3 regions of the Arthrobacter sp. 10T416 genome follow, and region 1 is predicted to be linked to each of the others. Evidence: riboswitches for the same ligand, from Rfam matches in the RefSeq annotation. Region 1 holds a riboswitch; each other region holds the start of a gene.

Region 1 (9,926 bases):
AGCCGGGAGCGGAGATCGTTGCTGTCCGCGACCCGGGCAGTCCCGTTGTGCGCGGTGTTGATGGCCGCGTCCATCAGGGCCATCAGTTCCTGGTCGGAGAGTACCTTCTCTGGTGCGGAAGCTGGCGGCCCCGTGGTGGTAGCGGGTGTGGAAGGCGCGGCTGTGGCCGGGGTTGCAGTGTGGGGGGCCGCAGTCGCCGGTGGCGGCGCGGGCGGCGGGGAGGAAGTGCAGCCGGCGGGGGCGACGGCGGCGAGGGCGGCGGCAACAGCAAACCGGCAGGACGATAACCTGCCCCGCCGCAGCGGGACGCGGGTACTTCGCATGGGTGCAGCGCCTGGACACACGGCTGGGCTCCCTGCCGTCGGAGGTTGTGCTCCATCCATGCTGGGCCCCGGCTGCCGCCGGTGCCAGAGGATTTGGGCCCGTCCGAGACGGGGCTGTCGTCCTAGTAGCAGTCGCTCTCGTTGCGGTCGCCCTAGTTGTAGACGCGCACCCAGTCCACGTTCATCTGGGACGGGCCGCTGGTTCCGGCGTCGGGGAACCAGTCGAGCTGCATCATCTGGCGCATGTCCACCGCGGGCTGATGACCGGGGTCCGGATCGTTGAAAGTCCTGACGCCGTCGACGTAGCCCGTGATGCCGGAAGCGGTCCACTCCACGGCGTAGTTGTGCCACTGTGTTGTGTCGACGGGCGCCGCCGCCGCGGACGGTCCCGTGGCGCCGCCGCATGCGTAGTGCAGCAGGAAATCCACGCCGGTCCCTTTGGCAGTGCCCGTGGCGTAGTCCACCTCTGCGCAATTCGGTGAGGTGTTGTTGCTGGGCCAGAGCAGGACCAGGGGCCGGTAGTGGGCATCGCGGGTGGTGGTCTTCATCCGGGTTTCCCAGCGGCCGTACTTCTGCGCACCGAACCGCGCCGCCATGGCGCCGGTCGCTCCGGTGGCGTCGCCGCGGACGGTGGCGACCCCGTCAGCAACCGTCCAGGCTTCGGGCCGCCGGTTGCCCAGCCCGGCGTGGCCCGGGCCGGTGGCAACGTTCCACTTCGTGGCGTCAGGCGCTCCGGCATAGCCGAATTCGTCTCCGGCAATCACCGGCCCCCACCGGTGAGCAGTGGCCGCCTCCGCGCCCTCTCCGGCCGCCGGTGCTGCGGGAGCGGGTACCGCGGGAGGTGCTGTCCCCGCCGGCTCGGGGGTCACAGCCAAGGAGCCTGGGACGGACGGTGCGGCTGACGTGGTCGGTGCCGCGGCAACTGGCCCTTTGGTGGCTGTGCCCGGGGAAGTGCTGTCGGTGGCGGAAGCGGCGGGCGAGTGCCCCGGGCCGCGAGACGATGGCGTCGACGCGCCGGTATTGGCGGGGGAGGTCGACGCCGGCGTGCCCGATCCTGCAGGGGACGAGGGGGACGCCGCGCCGGTGCTGGGGGCAGCGCTGCATCCGGCCAGGGACAGGGCGCCGAGCGCAGCGGTAATGGCGATTTTCTTGAGCAAGCTACCCCTCCGGGCTGTTGACGTGGCAAACGCTTCTCCGCACGGACCCCGCGGACCAGCCGTCAACGTTACCTGATCGTGACCTGCGCCTGCAATGCCGCACGCCGCCCGCAAGCCGGAAAAGAGCGCGCGAAATGGGGGCTGCGGGTCGCCGTCCAAGTGGTCCCGCGGAGGGACCAAGTAGTGCGGCACGAAAAGCGCGAAATGCCCCGCAGAAGACGGGTGGAGCCCACTCGCGACCCCGTCTTTCCGCGCTTTTAGGCTCCTGAGTACTGGGTCATGAAAGTCAAATGCAGTGGTCAGAAATCGGGTCTCAACCATGCGTGCAGCAACAGAATCTGGGGTAACTGTCGATCAAATCCGCCGGCATGCCGGCCGGCGGCGCCGAGGCGCTAAACCGCGCTCGCAGGGCGCCTGGGCCGGGCTGTTGGCAGCCTCACTGACGCTCGCCGGGCTGAGCGTCGGTGCCGGTGCTGCCGCCGACGTCGGCACCATCGCCCACGACCTGCTGCGGACCGGGTGGGACAGCAACGAGACCATCCTGTCGCCGACGTCGGTCGCGTCCTCGAACTTCGGCAAACTGTTCTCCGCAACGGTGGACGGCCAGGTCTACGCCCAACCCCTGGTGGTGGGCGGCACCGTGATAGCCGCGACCGAGAACAACAACGCCTACGGCCTGGACAGCAGCACCGGAGCGCTGAGGTGGCAGCGGAACCTCGGGCCGGCGTGGCCGTCCGCAACCGTCAGCTGCGGCGACCTCGCCCCCAACGTAGGTGTCACCTCGACCCCTGTCTACGACGCCGCGACCAACAGTGTTTTTATGCTGGCCAAGACGAACGACGGCGCCACCCCGCAGCTCCCGCACTGGTACATGCACTCCCTGGACCGGACCACGGGTGCCGAACGGCCCGGATTCCCCGTCCTGATCGGGGGCGCCCCGACCAACGACCCGACCCGGCCGTTCAACGCCATGACCGCCATGCAGCGGCCCGGGTTGTTGCTGCTGGGCGGGGTTGTGTACGCCGGTTTCGCGAGCCACTGTGACTGGGCGCCATTCGTGGGCTACGTCGTCGGTGTTTCTACCGCCGGCCGCCAGACCACCATGTGGGCCACCGAATCGGGCAACAGCAGCGCGGAGGGCGGCATCTGGCAGTCCGGCGGGGGACTGGTCTCCGACGGCGCCGGCCAGATCCTCTTCTCCACCGGCAACGGCATCTCCCCGAAAGCCGGTCCCGGGAAGACCCCGCCCGCCACCCTGGCCGAGTCCGTCGTCCGGCTCACCGTCGGCGCCGACGGCAACCTCAAACCCACCGACTTCTTCAGCCCCGCCAACAACGCCAAGCTGGACCAGAACGACGCCGACCTCGGATCCGGTGCGCCCATCGCCATCCCGGCCGGCTATGGAACCGCAGCGCATCCCCGGCTGCTGGTGCAGGTCGGGAAGGACGGGCGCGTCTACCTGCTGGACCGGGACAACCTGGGCGGCATGGGGCAGGGGGCCGGCGGTACCGATGCGGTCGTCGACGAGGCCGGGCCGTACAGCGGAGTCTGGGGACGGCCGGCCTTCCTTGGGACCACCAGCGGCGGCTACGTCTACACCGTCGAGAACAAGGGGTACCTCCGGGCGCATAAGCTCCTGCCCAGCAGCACCGGCGGCATCCAGCTGGCCTCGGTCGGGACCTCCGTAGGCACGTTCGGCTATACCTCCGGGGCCCCGTCCGTAACCTCCAACGGCACCAACGCGTCCACCGCCCTGGTGTGGGCGGTCTACGTCACCGGCCCCACCGGTACCGGAGCTGAGCTTCGGGCTTACCGCGCCCTTCCGGACAGCGCCGGCAAACTCCAGCAGGTCTTCACTGCGCCGCTGGGCATTGCAGCCAAGTTCTCAACTGTGGCAACCGACAACGGCCGGGTCTACGTCGGGACGCGGGACGGCCACATCATCGGGTTCGGCGCGCCGACCACGTCCGCGATGGGCACCGCCAGCGGAGACCTCGGGACGGCTGAGGTCGGCACGGTGAAGACCGGCTCCGTGACCATCACCGCCACACGCGCCGTCACGGTTCAGACCGTCACGGCGGCCGCTCCGTTCGGGATTGGCACGCTGGCGCTGCCGCGCACGCTGGCGAACGGGGCGAGCTTGACGGTTCCGGTGACGTTCGCGCCGGCAGCCCCGGGACAGGCGGACGGGGCGCTGACTGTCACCATGGCCGACGGCGAGGTGGACCTTTTGGGGGTCCATGCCATAGGAACCAAGGAAGGCCTGGGCGCCACTCCGGCGACGCTCACCTACACCAGTGTCCCGACCCAAACCAGCAGCCGGCAGACGGTCAACGTCGTCAACACGGGCCTGAGCGTTGCAACCGTTACGGGTGTGACCCTGCCGGCCAATGCATCCCTGAGCGTCGACCCCGCCACGGTTCCGGCGGTGGGCCAGGTCATCCAGCCCCTCACCTCGGTCCCTGTCTCGGTGACGTTCAGCCCCACAACGGCGACCCCCGTCACTGACCAGCTGGTGGTCACCACCAACCGCGGCTCGCTGACCGTCCCCGTGAACGCCACCGCCGTCTCGGGAGCGGCCCACCTGCAGCTCCCGCCGTCCCTGGCGTTCGGCAATGTTCCGATCGGGACCTCGGCCACGTGGGACTTCACGATTGTGAACACCGGCAATATCCCAATGACCATCACCAAGGCGAAGGCGCCGCTCGGGGTCTTCTCCACCACCAATCCCATCGCCGAAGGCCTCGTGATCCCCGCGGGTGAATCCGCCTACCAGAGCGTCACGTTCAAGCCCACGGCGGTCGGCCAGGCCGGAACCGCGGACACCTACTACCTGATTACCGCCGACGACGGGCAGGGCGCGCAGAAGGTCATGCTCACCGGGGCCGGCGTCGATGACCCCATCGCCCTGAAGGCCTACCAGACCGGCGCCGGCGACCCGAGGTCGGTTTTGGGCAGGTCGCTGACCCTGGAGTACCCGGTCGGGGCAGGAAAGTGCCAGGACTACGTCAAGGGCGTCATCTGCTGGTCCCAGGCCACCGGGGCGCACTGGGTGGGCGGCGCCATCTACGCCCGCTACAAGGCCATGGGCGGGGCCGCCGGAATCCTCGGGTTCCCGACCACTGACCAGCTGACCACCCCGGACACGATCGGCCGGTACGGCCACTTCTCCGGCTCGGGCGGGGCCTCGATCTACTGGTCACCCGCCACCGGGGCGCACTACATTGTGGGGGTCATCCGGGCCAAGTGGACGGCGATGGGCCGGGAGCGCGGCCCGCTCGGTTATCCGACGCAGGACGAGACCCGCACCCCGGACGGGCTGGGACGCTACAACCACTTCGCCGGCTCGTCCGGATCGTCCATCTACTGGACCGCGAAGACAGGCGCCCACTTTGTCCTGGGCGCGATCCGCGGCCGCTGGACTGCCCTGGGCAGGGAAAGCGGACGGCTCGGGTACCCCACCACGGATGAGTACGCGGTCACCGTCGGCCGGGCCTCGGACTTCCAGCGGGGCCGGCTGACCTGGAACCGGACAACCAGGCTGGTCACCGGCTGAGACGGGCCACGGCCGCCGCGCGGCGCACCGCAGCGGCGGCACACCCCGGCGGCGGCACGACAGAATGGACCCATGAGCGAAGCCGGTGAATTCATTGACTCGGCCCTGCAGCGGGAGGGCTCGTGGCAGCGGGCGGAGGAGGCCCGGGCCCGTTTCGGGACCGGGCTGGCAAGCTACGGTTCATCCGTCGGGGCCATCCGGGGAACGGTCCGGGACGCACTGCGGCGGTACCGGAACCTAAGCCATGACGACATCACCGCCCTCTGCTCGGAACTGTGGGAGGCGCCCGTCTTCGAGCGCCGGTTCGCCGCCGTCGTCCTGCTCCAGTCCCGCCTTCCGGTGCTGGATAACTCGGACCTGACCCGGATCGAAGGTTTCCTGCGGACCGCGCGCCTGCGCGAGCTGGCCGATCCGCTGGCGACCGACGTCGTCGGGCCGCTCACCGCAGGCCTCGCCGGCCAGAACCGTTCCCGCGCGGAGGCCGTGCTGGGCCGCTGGCTGCAGGATCCGGACGATTGGCTGCGGCGGGCCGCCCTGCTGGCCCCGCTCCGCGGGCTCCGGGCCGGGGACGGCGACTGGGACCGCTGGCAGCGGCAGGCGGGGCTGGCCCGGACGGGGACCGCGGACGACGCCGGGCTGGTCCGGGAAGCAGTCGAAACGGGCGGTACGGAAAAGGCGAAGAGCGGTTACGTGCCGGGCCGGCGCTCCACCACGGCGTAGGCTTTCCCGTCCAGGAACTGCCAGTCCGTGACCACCATAAACCCCAGCGCGTCCACCCGGTCGTTCAGGACGTGCACATCGAAGCCCCCGTCACGCGGCTCGGCGTCCCAGGTGCCGACATGGATCTCGGTTCCTTCCAGGACCAGCAATTCGGTGTTGACATCAAAATCCTCCCGGGGCTGGTCGCTCAGCTGGCAGATTGCCACACAGGGACTGGTCATGTTCGGGCCTCCGCTCCGGGAACGCTGGATGCCTTCATCCTATGCGCGGCGGGGCACCCGGACGTAGGAAAATTTTGCCGCCACAACACGGTCCCGTTACCTGAATGTGACAATCCGGCGCGGAGTCGTTACCGTTGATGGGTGCCTGTTTGTATCCGATACGGGCGCTCCCGAGCCGATTGCCTAACTCTGCCGCGGCCCGGGATCCGAATGCAACCATCTGGCAGAGACGGGGAAACCACTTTCGACCTGCGCTCTTAGCGGGTCTTGGGGTGAAGCCGCACAGCGTCCGTTTCAGACGGGCCCGCGGCCGGGTGCCTCCCATCCGAATCCGACAGCTCACCTCGCAGGCATTGGGAGAGGCAACATTCATGTCTTCAAGCATTACTTCTGCGCGCCATCGCTCCGACGCAACCGCCGGGCGGGGTTCAGCATTCTCGGTCAAGTCCGGCACCATCGGCCGCCAGGCCGCGGTGATCTTCGCAGCCTCCGGCCTGGTCCTCACCAGCGGCATGGCCGCCAACGCCGCCACCGCACCGGCCGAGCGTGACGCCGCCCCGGCATCCTCCGTGGACGTCGGCAGCAAGGTTTCGGCGCCCGTCTCGGCGGACTCCGCCGTGCGCATCAGCTTCGACCGCCCGGCAGTCGCCACCACGCCGGCACCCGTCATCGAACAGCCGAAGCCCGTGGCTGCGGCACCGGCTCCCGCCGCCGTCCCCGCCCCTGTGGTTGCCCAGGCTCCGGCCGCACCCCAGATCACGGTCCAGGCAAAGGCTGCAGTCGCACCTGCCCCGGCAGCCGGCGGAGTCAACGCCGCGATGCTCTCGGCCGCCTACAGCCAGATCGGTATCACCCAGGACTGCACCGCCATGGTCGAAAAGGCCCTGGGCGCAGCCGGCATCCCGGTGGGCGACCTTGGTCCGCAGCAGTTCATGAACTACGGCAAGGTTGTCAGCACCCCGCAGCCTGGCGACATGATCGTCCAGTCCGGCCACGTGGCCATCTACGCCGGCGACGGCCAGGCCATCAGTGGTGGCATGAACGGCAGCAACCAGACCATCAAGCACCCCCTGTCGTGGCTCACCGCCACCGGCAGCGTGACGTTCGTCCGCGCCGGCGCCTAATTACCGCGCAAGGCCTCTTTCCAAGGCCGGCGGCCGGTTGCCCTCGGGCACCCGGCCGCCGGCCTTTTGGTGTTTTGAACGCCTAGCTGCCGTACCGCAGCAGGACCACGCCGTTGCCGAACCTGCGGGTTTCAGCGAGGGCCATTGCCGTCCTGCCCTCCGCAGGCTTGAACAACGGCTTACCCCGGCCCAGCAGGACGGGATGGACAAAGATCCAGTACTCGTCGATCAGTCCGTGCCGGCGGAAAGTGTCTGCAAGTTCCGCGCCGCCGAGCGCCAGGTCCCCGCCGGGCTCGGCCTTGAGCGCCAGCACCTCCTCCGCAACGACGTCGCGCACCACCGTGGTGTTCCAGCCGGCTTCCCGGAGGGTCCGGGAGTAGACGATTTTCGGCATGTCACGCCAGATCCGGGCAAACTCGACCTCCCGCGGTGAGCTGTCCGGGTCCTGGTCCGCCGTCGGCCAGTAGTCGGCCATCAGCTGGTAGGTGACCCGGCCATCCAGGAACGCCCCCATGGTGCTTAGCTGGTCGTTAAAGTAGCCGTGGAGTTCGTCATCGACCATGTGCCAGCCAATGTCGCCGTCCGGTCCCTCGAAGAAGCCGTCCAGGGAAACCTGCATCGCTACGATGATCTTCCGCATGGCCCGAGCGTACCCGTGGCCCCGCCGCCACGGGAAGGGCCGTGCGGGTGGTGCCTAGTCCGGTAATTTGGCGTAGGCGGCCGCACTCAGGAACTCAACCCCGACGAACGGATCGCCGCCTTCAACCCAGGCGTCGTGGCCCGGCGGAATGGTGTAGGAGTCGCCGGCGGCGATGTCGATCCGGCCGCCGTCGGTGGTCTCGACAGTCAGCTTGCCAGACACGCAGAAGCCAACGTGGCTGTTCTGGCAGGAATCAGTGTTCACCACGGGTTTGATGCATTCGGACCAGCGCCATCCCGGCTCGAAACTCAGCCGGCCGATGGTGTAGTCGCCGACCGACACGATGTCGATCTCGCTCTTGTCCGGCCGGCGCTTTTCATCAGGGGAATTGTGGGATTTTACTTGCAGCTGGGTGACAACGTTGGTGGACATTGCACTCCCTCTTTTCGCTCAGGGAATTTAACTGCTTACGGAGCCAAGAATCCTCGGTTGGCCGCCGGTTGTCGATACACCTTTCCTAGAAGCTGGAGGAGCTCCCGGAACCGGAAAAACTGCCGCCCGAGCCGCCGTATCCCGTGGTGCTTCCGCCCCGGGCTGAGCTGACGCTGGAAACCCCGGTGCTGAGCCCAGTATTAAAGGTGGGGACCGAGAAAAAGTAGTACGACGGATACACCGTGCCCAGGATGCTTGGCTCGTAACTGCGCCGTTGCTTCTTCCCCGTTCCTTCCTGCGCTTCCTCCATCTGCGTCCGCATGAGCTCGGCCTCCCGGTCATTGCGTGCATAGCCCGCGATTACCGTGTCGGCGTGGGCCTTGAGCAGCCCGGACAGTTCAGTCCTGGCGTCGCGCAAGCGGTCAAGCGCCGTCTCAGGGGTGATGGTGCCGTCCGCGAGGTCTGCGGTCCAGCGTTCCATGTCCCGCTGGCTGGCGTCGCGGAAGGACCGCAGGGAAGCGGCCGTCGCGGAATCGCCTTCACCGTGGCCCTTGGCGAGCATGCCCTCAATGCCGGCCAGGTCGCTGCGGAACGGTGCCAGTTGACGGTCCCACGCCGTCGCCCACGTGGACCCGCGGTTCAGCAGGGCGTTTGTGTCGGCGATGACGTCGTCCAGGGCATCGAGTTCCGCGGCCGCATCGGCGTACTCCCGGGCCAGCGCCAGGCCGGGCCTGCGTGAGAGTTCCCGGGACGTCAGCGCGTGTACCTGGTTGGAGAGGCCCGTGGCGGCTTTATAGCGGCTCAGGAAGGTGCGGTGTTTCTCCAGCACCGTGCTGCCGTAGCGCGAGGACGCCGGGATGGTGCCTGCGTTGAGTTCGGTCACCTGCAGGTCCATGCTGACGTTGGAGTAGTTTGCGTCACCGCGGGCAATTTCCCTGCGGCTTCCCACCCGGGTGCGCCACCGCACCAGCAACCAGGCGCCCGCACCGGCCACCACCGTTCCTGCGGCGCTCCAGGCGGTGACCAGGAAGGCGGTGGAGCGGTACCAGGGCTGGTTGATTAGTTCCGCGCCGCGGCGGATGCCGGCAATGGTCCCGTCCGTCCACTGGGCGTCGCGCAGCAGTTCCTTGGCTGCGTCCTGGATGTCGGTGCGCTGCTCCAGGGATACCTTCCGGTCTTCGCCCATGTAGGTCCCGACGTGCCGGCCCACCGGATCCAGCGCGAAGATGAACAGGCCGTCGGCCCATTTCTGGCCGTCCTTGCTGATCCAGTCCGGGTGCTCCGCCCGGGCGAAGCGCAGGACCTCTTCATTCAGATTGTCCGCCGCGCTGCCGTTGTACGTATATATGGCGACGGTGGTGGGCTGGTAGAACTCGATCTGCTGCACGGCCGGGAGCAGCGTATTGCGGTCCAGGACCCCGGCCTTGTCCTCCACGACGACGCCGACCGGCGCAACAGCGAACGCCGCCGCGGCGGGTCCCAGCAGGAGACCCGCCACGGCGGTGAACAGCATTAGTACAGCCGGCGGTTTGTGGCCAAAGACGTTCCGGATGATCCCCATGGTCAGAGACTAGTGTCTGCTGCCGGCGTCGTCGACGATCAGAAGCCCCCGGTTCCCGGTTAGACGCAGCTTGGCCGGTACGCAGGATCCGCCGGCTGCCCGGCGGGCCGGCCCAGCGCGTTGGAGACGAGGCGCTGCACCACGGGGTCGTTCGGCGTCTGGTCGTGCTCGATCACATCCGCCGGGCACTTG
Region 2 (9,926 bases), on a different contig from region 1:
TGCCCGAGGGTGTAACCGAGCTTAAGGCCGGGACCCGGGTGGAGTTTGGTGTGGCCGATGGCCGCAAGGGGGCCCAGGCCCTAGGCCTTCGGGTGCTGGACAAGACGCCGTCGATCGCGAAGGCCAAGCGGCCCAGCGCGAAGGATCTGGCCCCGCTGGTGCAGGACCTCGTCAGTGTGCTGGACAACCTGTCCGGCACGCTGTCCGCGGGCAAGTACCCGGAAGGCAACAAGGCCAAAGCGATTGCCGCCGCGTTGCGCAAAGTCGCCGACGAGCTCGACGCTTAAGGTCCTGCGATGACTCCGGAACCTGAGCAGAACGCCGCCGTGACGGCCGGTGCGGCCGCCGCCGGCGCCAAGGCAGGGTCCAAGCCGCGCTACGGCGTGCCCGCGTGGCGGATCGGAAAGCCGGACGCGTTCCTGGCCGCCTCGGTCGACGTCGCCCGCGCCGCAGTGGAAGGCATCGCCCCGGCGGAGCAAATCGGGGAGCACCTCGGCGCCAAGAGCGAAGGCGACCGGCTGGTGACCCACCTCTTCGAATCGAAGCTTCCCGGTTACGGCGGCTGGCAGTGGTACGCGGTCCTGACCCGCAATTCACGCTCCAAGGTGGTGACCGTGGACGAGCTGGGCCTGCTGCCCTCCGAGGACTCCATCCTGGCCCCGGAATGGGTGCCGTGGGCTGAGCGCGTGCGGCCGGAGGACGCCCAGCAGGACGACGACGCCGAGGCCCGCGCCGGGGATGCACCGGCCGGGGACGCGCCGCGGGATACCGCTGACGACGCCGCGAACTCCGACGCCGGGACCTCCGACGAGGAGCCGGACGACACCCGGACCTCCGACGAGGAACCTGCCGTGGACGAACCTGCCGACGATTCCACCGTAGAGGCCGACTAGCAGCTTGGAACCGTTCGGGGCAGTGCAGCGGAAGGCCAGGACATGAGGTCCACCTTCAAATCGCTGCACATCCTGAACTACCGCATCTGGTTCATTGGCGCCCTGGTCTCGAACATCGGGACCTGGATGCAGCGCACCGCCCAGGACTGGCTGGTCTTTGACCATCTCAGCCACCAGGACGCCGGAGCGATGGGCATCACCATGGCGTTGCAGCTGGGGCCCCAGCTTTTCCTAGCACCCGTGGCCGGTCTCGCCGCCGACCGCTTCAACCGCCGGCAGCTCCTGGTCCTGACGCAGTCCGCCATGGCGCTCCTGAGCGCGGCCCTTGGCGCCCTGGTGCTGTCCGGGGCAGCCCAGCTGTGGCACGTCTATATCTTCGCCCTGCTGCTGGGCGTCGTCTCCGCCTTCGATGCCCCGGTCCGCCAGACGTTCGTCTCCGAACTGGTCCGCGACGACTACCTGCCGAACGCCGTCGCCCTCAATAGCGCCTCGTTCAACGTGGCCCGGATGATCGGGCCGGCCGTCGCCGGGCTGCTCACCGTCGCCATCGGCCCGGGCTGGGTCTTCCTGGTCAACACCGTCACGTTCCTGGCGCTGCTCCTGAGCCTGGCCAAGATCCCCGCCGACTCCCTGCGGCAGTTGCCCCGGGCGCCGGCCGGGAAGGGCCGGATCCGCGAGGGCCTGCGGTACGTCCGCTTCCGGCCCGACATCGTGGTGGTGCTGGTGGCCGTATTCATCGTGGGGACACTCGGGCTGAACTTTGTCCTCTTTATCGCCGCGATGGTCGGCACCGAATTCGGCCTCGATGCCGGCGCCTTCGGCCTGATGAACTCGATCATGGCCATCGGCTCCGTCGCCGGCGCGCTGCTCTCCGCCGGGCGCGGCCGGCCAAGGATGCGGGTGATCTTCGGCGCGGCCGGCGCCTTCGGCGTGACGTCGGGCCTGGCCGCCCTGGCGCCGGATTACTTCTGGTTCGGGGTGGCCCTGGTTCCGGTGGGGCTGTTTGCCATCACCATGATGACCAGCGCCAACGGCTACGTGCAGACCACCACGGACCCGGTCATGCGCGGCCGGGTCATGGCCCTTTACATGGCCATCTTTATGGGCGGCACCCCGATTGGCGCCCCGCTGGTCGGCTGGGTTGCCAACGTCGCCGGTGCCCGCTGGTCCATGGGGGTCGCGGCGGCCTCCGGCGTCCTGGCGGCCCTGATCGGCATGGTGTGGATCGTCCGGGCCAAGCAGTTGCGGATCGCGTTCAACCGGCGCGCCCGCGGTCTGCGCTACTTCCAGGTTGTCCCGGGTCGGTCAACGACGGACGGCGCCGCCGGGGCGGAAGACCCGGACGACGCCGTCGAGCGTTGACGCGTTACTTCTTGAGCTCTCCGACGACGTAGTCGATGCAGGCGAGCAGGGCAGAGACGTCGTCGGGCTCGATCGCCACGAAGGTGGCGATGCGCAACTGGTTGCGGCCCAGCTTGCGGTACGGCTCCGTGTCCACAATCCCGTTGGCGCGCAGCACCTTGGCAACGGCGGAGGCGTCGATCGAGTCGTCGAAGTCGATGGTGGCGATCACGTTAGAGCGGTCTTCGGCGCGGGCCACAAACGGTGTGGCGTACGGCGATTCCTCGGCCCAGCGGTAGATGCGCCCGGCAGAGTCGGCGGTCCGTCCGGCGGCGAAGTCGAGTCCGCCGTTGCTGTTCAGCCACCGAACCTGCGCGTCAAGGGTCACCAGCGTGGCAAGCGCGGGGGTGTTATAGGTCTGGTTGAGCCGGGAGTTATCGATCGCCGTCTGAAGGTCCAGGAAGTCCGGGATCCAGCGGCCGCCGGCCTTGACCCGGGCGGCGCGCTCCAGCGCGGCCGGGGAGAACAGCCCAAGCCACAGGCCGCCGTCGGACGCGAAGTTCTTCTGCGGGGCAAAGTAGTAGACATCGGCCTCGGCGGCGTCCAAGTCCAGGCCGCCGGCCGCGGACGTGGCGTCCACCAGCACCAGCGCGTCCCCGTCCACTCCGGCCACACGTTTGACCGGCGCCGCGACCCCGGTGGAGGTCTCATTCTGCGGCCAGGCGTAGACGTCGACGCCGGCCTCGGCCTGCGCTTCGGGGCGGGTGCCGGGCGCCGAGGTAATGATCGACGATTCGGCGAGGAAAGGGGCCTTGTTCGTGGCGGCGGCAAACTTCGAACCGAATTCGCCGAACGAGAGGTGCTGCGCCTTGTTCTCCACCAGGCCGAAGCTGGCGATGTCCCAGAACGCGGTGGAACCGCCGACGCCGAGGATCACCTCGTAGCCGTCGGGGGCGCGGAAGAAGTCGCTGAGGCCGCTCCGGACCGAGCCCACCAGGTCCTTCACGGGCGCCTGCCGGTGCGAGGTGCCCAGCAGCGTAGCCGACGCCGCGGTAAGGGCCTCGATCTGTTCCGGCCGGACCTTCGAGGGGCCGGCGCCAAACCGGCCGTCCTGTGGCAGCAGGTTCGCGGGGATGGTGATGCTGGTGTCGCTCACAGTGGCTCCAATTGTCGGCTGGGTGCGTGGCGTGGCTGGGCGGGTCCGGCGCCGGGGCGGCCGTGACGCTATTTATTCTGCCCGACGGCCCTGCGCGGGCGGGAAATTGTCCCGTCATAGTCCGGTCACTGAGACGCGGCGGCAGGGGTCGGTCGCGGCCGGGCAGCGCTGGCAGCGAATTATCCGGAGTAATTCAAAATAGGCTAGGCTGAACGTGACGTACGCCGGATCCAGCCAGGGCGCATCCTGCAGGCTGTACGGTGGGAAAGACGCAAGGACGGCGCTCGAGGAGCTGAGCTGAATGACGGATCTGATCGATACCACCGAGATGTATCTCCGGACCATCCTGGAACTTGAAGAAGAGAACATCGTCGCCCTCCGCGCCCGCATCGCCGAACGTCTCCGCCACTCCGGCCCCACCGTTTCCCAGACCGTTGGCCGCATGGAGCGCGACGGCCTGGTGGTTGTTTCCGGCGACCGGCACCTTGAACTCACGGAAACGGGACGGAAACGCGCCATCGAGGTTATGCGCAAGCACCGCCTCGCCGAACGCCTGCTCGCCGATGTCATCGGCCTGGACTGGGCCTACGTCCACGAGGAAGCGTGCCGGTGGGAGCACGTGATGAGTGAGCGCGTCGAGCGCCGGATCTTCGAAATGCTGGACCACCCCACCGTGTCCCCCTACGGAAACCCGATCCCCGGACTTGCCGACCTCGGCGGCCTCCCGGCGCCCGAGCGCGGAAGTGGAGTGGTCAACCTCCTTGACGCCATGGCAGGCTACGGTGCCGACTCGCGGATCACCGTCAGCCGCCTGGCCGAGCCCATCCAGGTGGAGCCGGAGCTGCTGGTCCAGCTCGATGAAGGCGGAATCCGTCCCGGCGCCCGGGTATCGCTGGAACGGGTAGGGGAGTACATCTCGGTGCGCGTTCCGGACATCGAAGGGGCCCTCGAACTGCCCCCCGAGGTCGCGGCCCACGTCTTCGTTACGCTGGGGTAACTACGTCCCTCCGGACGCCCGCGGGGACGCCGGATAGTTATGCACAGGCCGGATAACGGAATTATTACCGTGTCCCTTAATCGCCTATAGTTGATGACTAGCACCGATACACAAGCGTTATCTGATCCGGAGCCGAGCTCTGCCAGCGGATCAGTAGGCGATTCACCTTTCTGGCAGAGGCGGGGGAACCACTAACGGCTGCTGAACCAGCAGCCTTGGGGTGAAGTCCGCTAGCGGCAAGCGCTTTCGCAGGAATGTCCCTGGACACCCCTGCGCCTCAATGCTTGCACCGGCGGACCGGGTCTTTGAACTCTCTGACCCGAATCCGACAGCTAACTTCGCAGGCTTTCCAGAGAGGAACCTTCTTGACCATCCAGACCGTCAGGGGCCGCCGTCGTGCGACCGGTCCCGCTCCGGAGCCGCGCCCGGCCGCCGTCGTACACGACGAGCGCCCGCGCGATGCGCGCCGCGACGAACGCCGCGGCAGACGCAGCCCGTTCCGGCAGGTGACCGACTTTGCCGCCGTCAGCGGTGTCGGGCAGAAAGCCGGCATTGCCCTGGCTGCCACCGGTCTGGTCCTCACCGTTGCCGTGCCGGCCACCGGCCCCGCGATGGCCACCGACACGGCCCGGTCCGGTTCCGTTTCCGCCGCGGCACAGCCGGAAGTCAAGGCCGCAGCAGCCGCAATCAACTTCAACCGCACCGCCGTGACCACCAAGGGCGATCCGGACAGCAAGCTCAAGCAGCTGCTCAGCGCCCAGTCGGCCGGCTCCATCACCCGGGCAGCGTCGGCAGGCAGCCTGGGCGCGCCGCTGGACGTGATGGTCACCGCTTCACCCTTCGGCTACCGCATCAGCCCCATCACCGGGGCCGTCGGCGAGTTCCACCGCGGCCAGGACTATGTCGCCCAGTGCGGCACGGCCGTGCACGCCGCGGCGAGCGGCACCGTTACCTTTTCCGGTTGGCACCCCTACGGGGGCGGCAACCGCATCGTGATCGACCATGGCAATGGCCTGGAGACCACGTACAACCACTTGTCGTCATCCAATGTCCACGTAGGCCAGCAGGTCTCACGCGGAGATGTCGTGGCGATGAGCGGGACCACCGGCGCCTCGACCGGCTGCCACCTCCACTTCGAGGTGATGGTTAATGGGGAAGTCGTTGACCCGCTGGGCTGGCTTTAGCCAACCCGAGGGACCACTCGCATTTCTGTGACACGCCGTGATCTGAATGTGACATTGAGTCCCAACTGCTGTACCGTATGAAGCACGCCAACTTCTCCGAAGTTGGCGCTCTTGAGTGGATTGCCTAACTCTGCCACCGCTCAAGGTCCGTTCGCATCACATCGTCTGGCAGGGGCGGGGGAACCAATTTTGGTCTTCGCAAGAAGACCTAGGGGTTAAGTCGCAAAGCTTCCCAGGAAGCAGCGCGGCCGGGTGACTCCCATCCGAATCCGACAGCTCACCTCGTAGGCATTGGGAGAGGCTACTTTCGTGTCTTCACGCCACAATGCTGCGCGTTCTCGCGCCAGCGAGGCTCAGATGAGCCCGCTGAACTCCATGCTCCGTGCTGCCCTTGCCGGCGCCCGGACTGGATCAGTAAACGCAGTTCCCGCTTTTGGCGCGTCTTCGCAGTACACCCTTCGCTAAGAAACCCGTTTCGGGGCGATCCGGCGTACCCCCAAGATGCCGGAGCGTCCTCAGTCCCGCCTGTCAAGCGCGCGGACACAAGGATCACGAAAGAGAGAACTAAATGACTACTCGTGCAAACATTGCACGCCACCGCGCGGAGGTCACCAAGACCAACTCGCTGGCTGTCATTGCTAAGGCCGTCGGCGACAACGCCGGTGGTATGGGTCGCCAGGCCGCGGTTATCGCTGCTGCCTCCGGCCTGGTACTGACCAGCGGTATCGCAGCCAACGCTGCCGAGACCAATGTTCAGCGCGAATCGACCTCCGCTTCCGCCACGGAAGTACAGTCCAACGCACCGGCCACCATCTCTGCGGCCTCCAGCATCGCCATCTCCTACGAGAAGCCGGCAGTCACCACCGCACCGGCCCCCTTTGTTGAGGAAGCCAAGCCGGTTGTCAACGTGCAGGAAGCCGGAACCACCACGGGTACCGGCACTGGCACCGCGGTCACCGCATCGCTGGACGCGAAGGCACCGGCCGCCGTCAGCGGCATGGGCGCCTCGATCGCCGCCGCTGCCTACGCACAGATCGGTGTGTCCCAGGACTGCACCATGCTGGTGACCAACGCGCTGGCCGCAGTGGGCGTCCACTACCACGGCTGGCCGGCTGGCTACCTCTCCCTGGGCCGCACCGTGAGCGCCGCTGAGGCTCAGCCGGGCGACCTCGCCTACTACCAGAACGGCGGCATGGGCATGGCCCACATCGCTGTTTACGTCGGCAACGGCATGGCCGTTCACGGCGGCTGGAACGGCGGAACCACCGCGCTGTACAGCGTCAACGTCGGCTCCGGCCCGGTCTTCATCCGCGTCGGCGGCTAGGACTTACCCCGGCCTACGGCCACAGCATTTCAAAGGACCCCTGCCCGGCGGCAGGGGTCCTTTGCCATGTACGGCGACGGCCCCACCGCCGTCGGGAGAGACCCGCTCCGGACGCGGCGCGATAGATCCGCGACGAATAAATTCGGTGATCCGGGCGATCCGTGTTTACTCTTGTGGTGTCGATCCATAGCCCGACCATGCACAGGGCAGCCGGCCCTCGTGCCCCTGGCGGGTGCGGCCGTGAAGAGGTATGCGGATGCGCACTCTCGTTCTGAATGCTGGATATGAACCGCTGACGGTAGTCACCTTCCGCCGGGCGCTGGTCCTTGTGCTGACAGGGAAGGCCAGTGTGGTGGCCGAGGGGGATGATCCCATAGTGGGCCCGCAAGAGATCCTCGGGCGCCCGTCGGTCATCCTGCTCAACCGCTACATCCGCCCCCGCTACAACACCCTCACGGCCGTCAGCCGGCGGGGCGTCCTCCGGCGTGACGGCCACCGCTGCGCCTACTGCTCCAAGGCCGCTCACACCATTGACCACGTGCAGCCCAAGTCCCGCGGCGGGGCCGACTCGTGGGAGAACCTTGTGGCCGCGTGCCTGCGCTGCAACAACGCCAAGGGCGACCACACCCCCGCCGAAATGGGCTGGAAGCTCGGGTTTGTGCCGGGTCCGCCCAGGGGCACGATCTGGCAGATCAAAGAGCTGGAGAAGCCAGCCCCGGCCTGGGATCCGTTCCTGCTCCCCGAAAAGGCGCACTAAGTCCCTCGCCCGGCAGCGCTCTGGCGCACGGGCGGCTAGGCTGGGCGGGTGGAATTCGACGCCGTAATTCTCGCCGGGGGACGGTCCTCCCGGCTCGGAGGCGCACCTAAAGCCCGGTTCACGGTGGACGGCGCCACCTTGCTGGAGCGGACCCTGCGTGCCGCCCGGGGCGCCCGCCGTACGGTGGTGGTCGGCCCGGACCCCGGCGGCCTCCCGCCCGGGGTGCTCGACTGCCGGGAAGACCCGCCGTTCTCCGGCCCGGCCGCGGCCATTGCCGCGGGACTCCGGCGCCTGGCCGGCGGCGGGCCGGGCTCTCCCGGCGCCGCCCCGCTGACCCTCGTGCTCGCCTGCGATATGCCCCACGTCGCCGGGGCGGTGCGCGCCCTCCTGGAAGCGGGAGCCGGCGTCGACGAAGCGGCCGGCGACGGCGTGCTCGCGGTGTCCCCGGACGGGCGGACGCAGCCCCTGGTGGGGCTTTATGGCACGGCCGCGCTAGAACGGGCCATTGCTGAAGCCGCCAGGCGAAACGCCCTGGCAGGCGGATCGGTCTTCTCCCTCCTTGCTAGTCTGGAGCTGCGGCAGGTTCCGGTCCCGCCGGGCTCCACGGACGACGTGGATACCTGGGAGGACGCCGCCGCTCTGGGTGCGGCCGACTCCAGCTCGGCCCCCCGGAAATGCGGCGGCCCAACTCGACCTTGGAGGCAAACGGTGAAGAGCCAGGATGAAACGCTAGAAGACTGGTGCCGTGCATTGCTGCAGGCCCTCGAGCTCGAAGACGTCGACATTGACATCAACGAAGTGCTGGGACTGGCCGGCGTCGCCGCCCACTCGGTGGTGCGCCCCGCCGCGCCGCTGACCACCTTCATCGCAGGCTTTGCCGCCGGACTGGCGTCCGGATCCGGCCAGGCGCCGGACAGCGTGTCCATGCAGGCCGCCATGGGCGTCGCCCGCAAACTCGCCAAGGAGTACGCGGCCGCCGAGGCTCCCGGGGCATGACGGCGGAGCCTCCCCGCGGCGGCGGCTCCCACGAGGACCGGCCCCGGCCCGACGCCGTCGCCCCTACCCCCGGATCCGCCCCCGGATCCGACGGCCCGGAAGAACCGGAGACCCCGCACCGGCACATCGCCCACAGCTGGCAGGAGGCCCGCCAGCTGGCGTTCGACTGCGCCACTCCGATCCCGCCCGCACCGGTCCCGCTCCGGAGTGCACTGGGCCGGACCCTTGCCGAGGACGTCCTTGCCCTGCACGACATGCCCCACTACCCGTCCTCCGCGATGGACGGCTGGGCGGTCAACGGCAGCGGGCCGTGGATCCTGGCCGACCCCGGACAGCGGCTGGCCCCGCACCAGGCGAGTCCGATTGTCACCGGAGGGCTCATCCCGCCCGGGGCGAAAGCTGTCCTCCGCAGCGAAAGCGGCGTCATCGCCCCCGATGAGGACGGGCTGCCGGAACTGAAGCTGGGCGGGGGAGCCAAACCCGGGGAACCCCGCAACGGTGAACATATCCGGAAGGCCGCCGAAGAGGCTGCGGCCGGGGAACTGCTGATCAGGGCCGGCACCGTACTCAACCCGGCGCATCTGGCCCTGGCCGCACTCGCCGGCCAGGACGAGCTGCGGGTGCTCGGCAAGCCCGTGGTCCGGCTGGTGCTCACGGGCGCCGAAGTCGTCAGTACGGGAGTCCCGGCGGCCGGGGAAGTCCGGGATACCTTCGGCCCGCAGCTGGCCGCCGTCGTCGAAATGCTCGGCGGTGTCTGCGCGGGCGAAGTCAAGATCGGGGACCGCGACGAGGAGTGGCTCGCCGCCCTCGAGGACACCAACGATCCCGCGGCAAGTAACGCCGCCCCGGGTGCCGTGCAGCCGGCCCAGGGCACCGCCCCGGCAGAGCCCGACGCGGAGCAGGTACCGGCCGACGTCGTTATCACCACCGGGGGAACCGGCCGGTCCGGCACCGACCACCTCCGGCGCACCGTCGCGGAACTGGGCGGCCGGCTGCTGATCGATGGCATCGCGATGCGCCCGGGGCACCCCGCCGTCCTGGCCGAGCTGCCCGACGGACGCTTCGTGATCGGGTTGCCCGGCAATCCGCTCGCGGCCATGATGGCGCTCTCCACCATCGGCGCGCCCCTGCTGGCGGCCCTGGGCCACGGGCCGGCACCCGCGGTCAGCGAGGTCCCCTGCGGCACCATGATCGACGCCGATCCCGGCCGGACGCGGCTGATGCCCTTCCGGATGCTGTACGGCATGGCCTCCCCGGCCCAGCACACCGGGCCGGGCA
Region 3 (9,926 bases), on a different contig from region 1:
ATCGCCGACTCCGTAGCCGGGCGCATCCGGGACGGGCAGGACGGGAAAGCCCTCGCCGGCCTCGACGTCACGCTGCGCGAAACCCCTGACGCCTGGGCCAGCTACTCCCTCGAGTTCGACGCCGGCTAAACCCCGTGGGAGCGCCCGGCGTCCGCCTCATCCTGCCCGGCAACGTCCGCCACAACTCCGGCGGCAACGCCTACAACGCCGCGCTCCTTCGTGCCCTGCAAGACCTCGGGGTAACGGCGGAATCCTGCGGGGCCGACGGCGGCTGGCCCGTCGGCAGCGCGGCTGACCGGCAGCGCTTTAGCCAACTGCTCACCGGGTCCGACGGCGGCCAGGTCACCCTGGTGGATGGACTGGTGGCCCTCGGGGCGCCGGCTGAGCTGGAGGCCGCCGCCGCGGCCGGCACCCCGGCGTGGATCCTGCTGCATATGCCGCTGGAGGGGCACGCGGAGCTGGAACACCGCGCCCTGGACGCCGCCGCCGGAGTGATCTGCACCAGCAACTTCGCGGCGGCGGCGCTGCGTGACCGGCACGCGCTGGTCACCCCACACGAAGGAGCCGGCCGTGCCAGGGCCGCAAAAATCTGCGTCGCCCTGCCCGGCACCGAGCCTGCCCCAGCCGCCACCGGCTCCCACCCGCCGCACCTCCTCGCCGTGGCCGCCCTCCTGCCGAACAAGGACCAGTTGCTGCTGGTACGGGCCCTGGCCGGCCTCACGGACCTGCCGTGGACGGCCACACTCGCCGGATCCGATACCGCCGAACCCCGCTACTCGGCCCGCCTCCGGCAAGAAACGGAGCGCCTCGGACTCCACGGCCGCGTCAGCCTTCCGGGCGAGCTGCGCGGCCCCGCGCTGGAAACCGAATGGGCCGCCGCCGACCTGAGCCTGCTGATTTCACAGGCCGAAACTTACGGGCTGGTAGTGACCGAATCACTGGCCCACGGCATCCCGGTGGTAGTCCGGCAGGGGACCGGTGCCGTGGAGGCCCTCGCAGCCGGAACCCCCGCCGGGACGGCGCTCCCGGGCGCCGTCGTCGCCCTCTCCGATGACCCGGCGCCGCTGACAGCGCTGCTGCGCCGCTGGCTGACCGAACCGACGCTCCGAGAGCGTTGGCGGACGGCCGCCCTGACGGCACGGGACCACCTGCCCGGCTGGGACGCCACAGCGAGGGCAGTCCTGGCGGCCCTCGGCGACGCAGGCCCGGTGGACTAGCCCGCCGCAGTTACCCCCGGGCGACACCTGCCGGCAATTATTGCGAGCCAGCCGGCCGAAGCTGATGGAGAATGGCCCCATGACCACCGAGCCGATGACCGTGCAGTTGCCTCCCGCCAAGAGCCTCACCCCTGAACGGCTCCGTGCCTGGTCGTGGCACCGGCAGGGGCTCGACGGCTCGCTGGCCGGGTGCACCGCGGAGCAGGTGTTCGCCCGGGCCGGCTGGGCCCGCTCCGTAGGCGGCGCCAACCCCTACCTCACGCTCTTTGCCCGGGCCGGCCTGGGCCGGGAACAGGTGGACGGGGAGGTCCTGGCGCAACGGATCCTGGAGCTCCCGACGGCGCGCGGCTGCACCTATGTGCTGGGCAGTGACGACTTCGGCTGGGCGCTGCGGCTGGGGCGGGACGCGGCCGAGGCCGGTTTCAAGGTGCTGGGAAGGCTCGGCGTCGACCGCGGCGAAATCACCCTGCTGGAGGAGCAGGTGCTGCACGTCCTCGCGGAGGCCGGAGTCCCCATGGACCCGCGCCAGCTCAAGGAGGAACTTGGAGATACGGTCCGCAACCTCGGCGAGGAGGGCAAAAAGAAGGGCGCCGCCACCACGCTGCCCACCGCACTCGGGATCCTGCAGGCAGACGGGCGGATCCGCCGGGTCCCCGCCAACGGCCGGCTCGACCAGCAGCGCTACGCCTACGAACCCTGGGGACTGCAGCCGAGCACCCTGGGCGACGACGAGGTCCGCGCCCAGCTGATCCGGCGGTACCTCGGCTGGACCGGCGGGGCGAGCTTCAAACAGTCGCAGTGGTTCACCGGCTTCACCGTCGCGCAGAGCAAAACCGCGCTCGCCGCCGCCGGTGCCGTCGAGGTTCCCACCGCCGCCGGCGGGGACCCGCTCTGGATGCTGCCCGACGACGTCGAACTCCTGGCCGCGTTCGAGGAACCGGCCGAGGAGCAGATCCAGTTGCTCGCCGGGACCGATTCGCTGGTGCTGCTGCGCCGGAACGCGGCGGAACTGCTGGCCGGGGCGGATCACAGCAAAGCGGCCCTGGCCCCGTTGGCGCTGCAGGCCGACCTTCCGGACCACCCCATCGTCGACCGCGGCCGGATCATCGGGCTCTGGCAGTACGATCCGGGCCGGGAAGGGATCGCCGCCTGGGTGTTCGGCACAGCAACGCCGGCCGTGACCCGGCGGATCGCCGAGGTGGAGGACTGGATCAGGGAGGACCTGGGCGACTTCCGTGCCTTCAGCCTGGACTCGCCCGCGTCGCGGCAAATACGGATCGATGCGCTGCGCGCGTCCACCACGGCCACCGCTAGCCGGTAGCCCGGCGGCCTCGAGCGGGCAGCGCGGTAGCCCGGCGGCCTCGCGTGGGCTGACCGCTGGCCTTCCAGCCGGCCGCCGGCGCTCCTCAGGCGCCGCGGTGCCCGGCGAAGAACTCCCGCAGCAGTGCGCCGCACTCCTGCTCCCGGACCCCGGCGTAGACCTCCACCCAATGGTTCAGCCGGCGTTCGCGCAGGATGTCGAACACGGAACCCGCGGCCCCGGCCTTCTCATCCCAGGCGCCAAAGACCACCCGCGGGATCCGGGCCAGCACCACCGCCCCGGCGCACATCGCGCACGGCTCCAGCGTGACCACCAGGGTGCAGTCTTCCAGCCGCCAGCCGTCGTCGGCCGCCCCCTCCCGGGAACGCCTGACCCGCAGCCGGGCCGCCGCCTCCCGGATCGCGACCACCTCGGCGTGCGCCGTCGGGTCCCCGAGGGCTTCGCGCTCATTGCGCCCCGTGCCCAGCACCGAACCGTCCGGGCCGATGACGACGGCGCCGATCGGCACGTCCGCGGTGGCCAGCGCCCGGCGCGCTTCGGCAAGGGCCAGGCCCATCCATTCGGCATGGCGCGGCTCGGGGGTAGTCATGGCTCAATGGTAGTTTCGATCCTAAGCAGGCTGTGCACCCGGGCGGTGCACCGGAAAGTCGGGAGACGGCAGTGAGTACCAGGACCGAGAGCTGGCTGATGCGGCGCTGGGGTAAGTGGGTGGTGCCGTACGCCGCCCTGTGGATCACCATGCTGATCGGCGGCGTCGTGATCGTGATGCTCGCCCTCCTCAGCGCGGAGGTCTACGACAACGTGGTGGATGACGCCGGCCTGGCCAACCTGGACAAGCCCACCCTCTCCTTTATGGAGCACCTGCGCAGTCCCGGCCTGGACTCCTTCGTCACCGGGTTCACCAACATCGGCGGCGGCATCGGGATGCCCATCCTGGCCAGCATCCTGACGGCCTGGCTGACTTGGGTCTCGCGGACCTGGCGGCCCCTGATCCTGATCGGCGGCGCCGCAGCCGTGTCCATTACCGCCACGTCGCTGGGCAAAAAGCTGATCGGACGGGCCCGCCCGGACCACGCCGACGCCGTCCCCCCTTACGAGAACTCGCCGTCGTTCCCCAGCGGCCACACCCTGAACACCACGGTGGTGATCGGGCTGGTGGTCTACCTCGCCTGCCTCCAGGTGCACCGCACCATCGCACGGGTCGGCCTGATCGCCGCCGGGGTGCTTTTCATCTTCGCGATGGGTATGAGCCGGGTCTACCTGGGCCACCACTGGATGACCGACGTGATCATCGGCTGGGTGCTCGGATTCGGCTGGGTGGGGATCGTGATCCTGGCACACAGGCTCTTCCATGTGCTGCGGCACCGGGAGCACACCGGGCCCGCCCCGACGTTCGATAACGAGGCGCACCTGCGCGACCGTGCCCCCGGCGTCGACGGCGGCGCGGGGGCGCCCGGCGGTGATGCCGCCGACGCCGATTCGTCCGGCAGCGCGGGACGGTCCTCAGCGTCCGGGTGATAGTTTTGACCCATGCGCACTCTCGTTGTGGACCACCCGCTGGTCGCCCATAAGCTCACCGTTCTGCGGGACAAGAACACCCCGTCCCCGGTCTTCCGCCAGCTCACCGAGGAGCTCGTGACGCTCCTCGCCTACGAGGCAACCCGGGACGTCCGCACCGAACCGGTGACCATCGAGACGCCGGTCAGTACGACCATCGGAACGGCGTTCACCAAACCCACCCCGCTGGTGGTCCCGATCCTGCGCGCCGGACTCGGCATGCTCGAGGGCATGACCAAGCTGGTTCCCACCGCCGAGGTCGGCTTCCTGGGCATGGCCCGCGACGAAGAGACACTGGACATCATCACCTACGCCGAGCGTCTCCCCGAGGACCTGACGGATCGCCAGATCTTCGTCCTGGACCCGATGCTCGCAACCGGCGGCACCCTGCGCGAGGCCATCAAGTTCCTCTTCAAGCGCGGCGCCTCCGACGTCACCTGCATCTGCCTGCTGGCCGCCCCCGAGGGCCTCGCCAAGCTCGAAGAAGAGCTCTCGGAAGCCAATGTCACCATCGTGCTGGCCTCGATTGACGAGAAACTGAACGAAAAGTCCTACATTGTGCCCGGCCTGGGCGACGCCGGCGACCGCCTGTACGGGATCGCGGTCTAGGCTTCCGTCCGCCGGTATTCGTTCGCGGGTGCCGGCGTCGGGGGTTCCGGCGAAACGTGTCCCGGGCTAGCCTGTGCCCATGGACTGGAAACTTGAACTTGTTATGGTGCCGGTGTCCGACGTGGACCGGGCCAAGGATTTCTACGTCAACAAAGTGGGCTTCAACGCCGACTACGACGAACGCCCCTCGGAAGGCATCCGGTTTGTCCAGCTGACTCCGCCGGGCTCCGGGTGCTCGATTGCGATCGGCGAGGGCCTCATAGATGCCCCACCCGGCACTGCTCCCAGCCTCCAACTGGTGGTCAGCGACATCCAGGCCGCGCACCGGCAGCTGAAGGACAACGGTGTGGACGTCAGCGACGTCGACGTCCAGGACTGGGGGCACTTCCTGTACTTCGCCGACCCGGACGGCAACAAATGGGCCGTGCAGTACATCCCCGGCCGCACGAACGGCTAGTGGGGCTCGCACCCGGCCGCGGGGCTCGCGGGCCGCGGCCGGCTACAAATGACGGCAGACGAGGGCGAGGCCCAGGATCCAGTGGATCCGGGGCCTCGCCTGAGCTTTATGTGCGGCAGGGCCGCGGGGTGTTTCTTAGTACCAGTTGTTCGCGTAGTGGAAGTTCAGGGCACCGCACGGCGAACCGTAGCGTTCCTGGACGTACTGCAGGCCCCAGTTGATCTGGGTCTTGTAGTTGGTCAGGTAGTCGGCGCCGGCGCTGGCCATCTTCTCGGCCGGCAGCGACTGCACCACACCGTAGGCGCCGCTGCTGGCGTTGGTGGCGGTGGTCTTCCAGTCCGATTCCCGGGTCCAGAGCTTCATCAGGCACTGCATCTCGCTCGGCGCCCAGCCGTGGGCGGGCAGCTGGGACGCGGCGTAGGCCTGTGCGCCTGCGGGGTCGTCGACTGCCACCGGCTTAGTGGGAGCGGGCGCCGGGGCGGCAGCCGGTTTCGGAGCCGCTGCGGCGGGAGCCTTGGCGGGCTTGACCGTGGAGGCCTGGGCCTCGACACTCATGGCCGTGGGCGACGGTGTGCTGGTGCTTCCGACGCGTTCGAAGTCCAGGGTCTCCAGCGAAGCCTTCGAGTCCTTGGCCGCCTCAGTGGTGTGGGCGGACGTACCGGAAGCCTGCCCCGCGGCGCCGGCCCCCAGCAGGACGGCGAATGCGGTGGCAACGACGGCGGCACGCTTGCCGTTGGAGCGGGTGCCGACCCGCGACAGGGCCGACGAACGCTTGGACGGCTCGGCCCGGTGACGCGCGGTGTCGGCGTCGGATGTGCGTTTAGCGCCCTCGGGGCGCGTTTGTACCTTGAATTCAGTCATGTTCGCCTCTCAACGCCTACGGAGTTAGCTGTTGGGTTCGGATGCAAAATCCGGCCGCACGGAAAATCGACGTGCGGCTTAACCCCTTGGGTGCATGGATGCAGAATGCCCGGGAACACTGGGTCCCCCGCCTCTGCCTGGTCCATCGGAATCCGGGAAGCGGCAGAGCATGGCGTCAATCCGGATATGCGGCCAGATCGATTGCCGCACTCTAAAACGGTACCGGACTTTCATTCAGAAGTCACATTTTGGTAACGGAGATCACGAGCTGCAGCGTGGCGTCTTGCCGCAGACCCGGTCTGTGCTCAGGCCGTCTCCGTCGCCGCCATCGGCCCCGTTTCGACGGTTCCGCGCCCACTCGAGGCTTATGAACGTCGAGTCGGCAGGGAACCGTCGAAATGGCGGGGTGCTTCGGCGGCAGCTACCCCGCCAGCAGGTACACCTCGGTCCCGCCGACACTCGCGGCCGTGAAGTTGGCCGCGACCCACGAGGCGATCCGGGCGGCGTCGTCCGAGCCCGTTTCGCCCTGCATCATTGTCCCGGCGATGAAGTAGTGGATCTTCCCCGCGGCCACGTACTGCTGGAACTGTTCCAGCGTCGGGGCCGGGTCCGTCCCGTTGAATCCGCCCACGGCCATCACGGGCAGCTGCGTGGCCAGCTGGTAGCCGGCAGCGTTGTTGGAGCCGACGACGGCGGCCGCCCAGGTGAAGGTGCCGGCGTCGACCTTGAGCAGGGTGACGAGGGCGTCCGACGGCGTGCTGGCGCCGAGTAGACCTCCCATCCCGCCACCCCTGCCGCCGCCCGGACCGCCAATCCCGCCGGCTCCGCCCAACCCGCCGGCCCCGCCCAGCCCGCCGGCACCGACCACCGCCGGCGCCATTCCGGGTGCACCGCGGCCGGACACCGCGGGGCCGGCAGAGACGATCGCGCCGCTATGGGCTGTGGCCGCGGTGGATACCGAGTACGCCAGCGGACCGGAGAGGGCAACGGCAACTGCGAGGGATGCCGTCGTGCGCGTTAGGAGCGAAACCGAGCCGGGGCGAGAGCGCGTGCCGTCCGGCCCCGGCGCTTGCGCTCCACCGGACCCCAGCACGCCCCGTGCCCCGGCGAACAGCGCCAGGGCAGCGGCGGCCAGGGCGCCCAGCAGGACCACCCAGCGCAACCACGGCAGGAACGCGGGCGTGCGGCCGAGGAGGGCGGCGGCCATGAATCCGGCTGCGGCGAGGGCGCCGGCCAGCACAAAGGCGGCCACCGGCTGCTCCCGCCGCTGCCACAGGAGAACCCCGCCCAGCGCGGCCAGTCCGGCGATCCCCGGAGCCAGCGCCACCATGTAATACGGGTGGATAATGCCGGCCATCAGGCTGAAGGTCAGGCCGGTGACCAGGACCCACGAGCCCCAGATGATCACGGAGGCCCGGACGGCGTCGGTCCGCGGTGCCCGCCGCCCCAGCCAGAACAACCCGGCGCCGAGCAGCAGCACCGAGGGGATCAGCCACGCAATCTGGCCGCCGAACTCAGTGTTGAACAGCCGGAACACGCCCGGGGTGCCCCAGCCGTTGCCGCCGCCCACACTCCCGGTCTCGTCCCCGCTGAGCCTGCCCAGGCCGTTATAGCCAAGGGTGAGCTCCAGGATCGAATTGTTCTGTGACCCGCCGATGTACGGCCGGGCCGCCGCCGGGATGACCTCGACGGCGGCCAGCCACCACCCCGCCGCGGCGGCCATTGCACCGCCGGCGGCGAGGAGATGAAGGACGCGTCTGCCGATTCCGGCCGGTGCCGCGAGCAGGTACGCCAGGGCGAACCCGGGAACCACCAGGAGCACCTGAAGCTGCTTGGTCAGGAACCCGAAGCCCAGCAGCACCCCGGCGAACAGTAGCCACCGCAGACGCGCGTCCTGGATGGAGCGCAGCACGGCGTAGGCGGCCGCCGTCATGAGGAGCACCAGCAGGGCGTCGGGGTTGTTGAACCGGAACATCAGGACGGCAACCGGGGTCAGCGCCATCACCGCGCCGGCCAGCAGCCCGGCGCGGTGGGCCAGGACCCGGTCGGCCGCAGCGGGTACCGCCGCCCGGCGGACGGCCAGATAAACGAGCCAGACCGTGCCGACACCCATCAGCGCCTGCGGGACGAGGATGCTCCAGGAGTTGAGTCCGAACAACCGCACCGAGAGTCCCATCACCCACAACGACGCCGGCGGTTTGTCCACGGTGATGGCGTTGGCGGCGTCGGATGAGCCGAAGAACCAGGCCGTCCAGTCCTGCGAACCTGCCTGGGCCGCGGCCGAATAGAAGGCGTTGGCCCAGCCGGAGGCGCCGAGGTTCCACAGGTACAGCCCGGCCGTCGCCAGGAGCAGGACCGCCAGCTCCACCCGTGCCCGCATCGGGTGCATCCCGGCCCGGTGTGCACGGGCCGTTCCCGGCAGGCGACGTCCCTCCACCGCCCCTGCAGCCGCCCCGTCGGACATTCCGTCTGACACTCCGGTCCGCGTGCCCAGGATCCCAGCCATGGCGGCCTAGCCTGCCAGCTTGTACACGGTGGCGTTGCCCACGGTCTGGGCCTGGTAGTTGGCGGCCACCCAGGTGGCGACCTCGGAGTTGCCCCCGCGGCCCCCGCCCATGCCGCCGGAGATGAAGTAGCCGATCTCGCCGCGGTCCACCATGGCCTGGAACTGGGCGAGCGTCGGGTAGGGGTCGCCGCCGTTCCAGCCGCCCAGCGCAATGACGCTGGTGCCGGTAGCGAGTTCCAGGCTGGCTGCTTCGGTGGCGCCGGAGACAATCGCGGACCATTTGGTGCCGGAGGACTTCAGCAGGGTCGAGAGTTCGGACGACGATGTCGCGCCGCCCGGGCCCGCCGAGGGTCCGAATCCGCCGCCCATCGCGGACGCCGTCGGACCTGAGGTGGGGATCGAACCCGAGTGCGGCTGGGCCGCCGTCGCCAGCGTCCACGCGGCGGTTCCCAGCCCGCCGGCCAGGAGGGAGAGGACCACGACGGCGGCCGTGGCGGCTTTGCGGAGCCGCACCGGGAGCGCGGCCATGCTGTCGACCTGGAGCAGGAGGGCCGCGGCGGCCAGTACGCCCAGGGCCACCACGATCACACGGAGGCCGGGCAGCCAGGCCGGGTCGCGGCCCAGGAGGGCGGCCGACCATGCCGAGGTGGCGAGAACCGTGACGGCCAGGACGATCCGCGCCGGCCAGTGCATCCGGCCCCGCCACAGCTCCGCGGATCCGATGCCGACCAGGGCCGCAATTGCCGGGGCCAGTGCCACGGCGTAGTACGGATGGACGGTGCCGCTCATGAAGCTGAAGATGCCGGCCGTGACCACCAGCCATCCGCCCCACAGCACCAGCGCAGCGCGGGTGGATGACGTGCGGGGCTCACGCCGGGTGAACCACAGCCCGGCGGCCAGCAGGATCAAGGCCGCCGGCAGAAGCCATGACACCTCGCCGCCAAAACTGGTGCCAAACATCCGGGTGAGGCCGGCCGTGCCGCCGAAGCCTACGTTGCCGCTGCCGCCCGGCCCTCCGGCGTTGCCGCCAAAGCCGCCGCCGGGCATCCCGCCGCCGGTTCCCGTGATCCGGCCCAGGCCGTTGTAGCCGAACGTGAGTTCCAGGAAACTGTTGGTCTCCGACCCCGCCATGTAGGGCCGCGCCGAGGCCGGCGTGAGCTGGAACAGGGCCAGGTAGCTTCCGGCCACGACGGCAATGCCGCCGGCGGCCGCCAGCAGGTGCAGGAGCCTGCGGCCCAGCGTCGTCGGGGCGGCCCAGAGGTAGGCGAGCGCCAGTCCGGGCACAATCAGGAAGCCCTGCAGCATCTTGGTGAGGAACGCCAGCCCAACCACCGCGCCGGCGGCAGCAAGCCACTTCCAGCCGGCCTTTTCGATCGCGCGGGTGGTGAAGTACGCGGC

Evidence for each region. Region 1 has a riboswitch for cyclic di-AMP ahead of AC1DBE_RS02430 (NlpC/P60 family protein). Riboswitches for the same ligand answer to the same signal wherever they lie in the genome.
Region 2: linked by a shared signal. The riboswitch ahead of AC1DBE_RS06650 (M23 family metallopeptidase) and the one ahead of AC1DBE_RS02430 (NlpC/P60 family protein) in region 1 are both predicted to bind cyclic di-AMP.
Region 3: linked by a shared signal. The riboswitch ahead of AC1DBE_RS11650 (aggregation-promoting factor C-terminal-like domain-containing protein) and the one ahead of AC1DBE_RS02430 (NlpC/P60 family protein) in region 1 are both predicted to bind cyclic di-AMP.

What each region holds. Positions count from the first base shown of each region.
Region 1 covers NZ_JBFTHI010000001.1:529,971-539,896, reverse strand. Annotated here, with positions in the region: gene AC1DBE_RS02455 (hypothetical protein) at 1-83, opposite strand, end outside; gene AC1DBE_RS02450 (family 16 glycosylhydrolase) at 476-1,192, opposite strand; gene AC1DBE_RS02445 (Ig-like domain-containing protein) at 1,908-5,036, shown strand; gene AC1DBE_RS02440 (DNA alkylation repair protein) at 5,109-5,756, shown strand; gene AC1DBE_RS02435 (hypothetical protein) at 5,723-5,977, opposite strand; cyclic di-AMP (ydaO/yuaA leader) riboswitch at 6,179-6,344, shown strand; gene AC1DBE_RS02430 (NlpC/P60 family protein) at 6,349-7,101, shown strand; gene AC1DBE_RS02425 (dihydrofolate reductase family protein) at 7,184-7,741, opposite strand; gene AC1DBE_RS02420 (cupin domain-containing protein) at 7,796-8,173, opposite strand; gene AC1DBE_RS02415 (DUF5129 domain-containing protein) at 8,259-9,686, opposite strand; gene AC1DBE_RS02410 (esterase/lipase family protein) at 9,794-9,926, opposite strand, start outside.
Region 2 covers NZ_JBFTHI010000004.1:44,154-54,079, forward strand. Annotated here, with positions in the region: gene AC1DBE_RS06625 (cold-shock protein) at 1-287, shown strand, start outside; gene AC1DBE_RS06630 (DUF3027 domain-containing protein) at 297-893, shown strand; gene AC1DBE_RS06635 (MFS transporter) at 936-2,255, shown strand; gene serC (phosphoserine transaminase) at 2,260-3,390, opposite strand; gene AC1DBE_RS06645 (iron-dependent transcriptional repressor DtxR) at 3,692-4,387, shown strand; cyclic di-AMP (ydaO/yuaA leader) riboswitch at 4,533-4,749, shown strand; gene AC1DBE_RS06650 (M23 family metallopeptidase) at 4,753-5,571, shown strand; cyclic di-AMP (ydaO/yuaA leader) riboswitch at 5,699-5,876, shown strand; gene AC1DBE_RS06655 (NlpC/P60 family protein) at 6,140-6,895, shown strand; gene AC1DBE_RS06660 (HNH endonuclease) at 7,152-7,652, shown strand; gene AC1DBE_RS06665 (NTP transferase domain-containing protein) at 7,701-8,648, shown strand; gene AC1DBE_RS06670 (molybdopterin molybdotransferase MoeA) at 8,645-9,926, shown strand, end outside.
Region 3 covers NZ_JBFTHI010000010.1:65,437-75,362, reverse strand. Annotated here, with positions in the region: gene AC1DBE_RS11685 (6-pyruvoyl trahydropterin synthase family protein) at 1-129, shown strand, start outside; gene AC1DBE_RS11680 (glycosyltransferase family 4 protein) at 135-1,217, shown strand; gene AC1DBE_RS11675 (DNA glycosylase AlkZ-like family protein) at 1,297-2,538, shown strand; gene AC1DBE_RS11670 (nucleoside deaminase) at 2,624-3,127, opposite strand; gene AC1DBE_RS11665 (phosphatase PAP2 family protein) at 3,226-4,056, shown strand; gene upp (uracil phosphoribosyltransferase) at 4,069-4,704, shown strand; gene AC1DBE_RS11655 (VOC family protein) at 4,784-5,161, shown strand; gene AC1DBE_RS11650 (aggregation-promoting factor C-terminal-like domain-containing protein) at 5,297-6,022, opposite strand; cyclic di-AMP (ydaO/yuaA leader) riboswitch at 6,021-6,190, opposite strand; gene AC1DBE_RS11645 (ArnT family glycosyltransferase) at 6,444-8,528, opposite strand; gene AC1DBE_RS11640 (glycosyltransferase family 39 protein) at 8,535-9,926, opposite strand, start outside.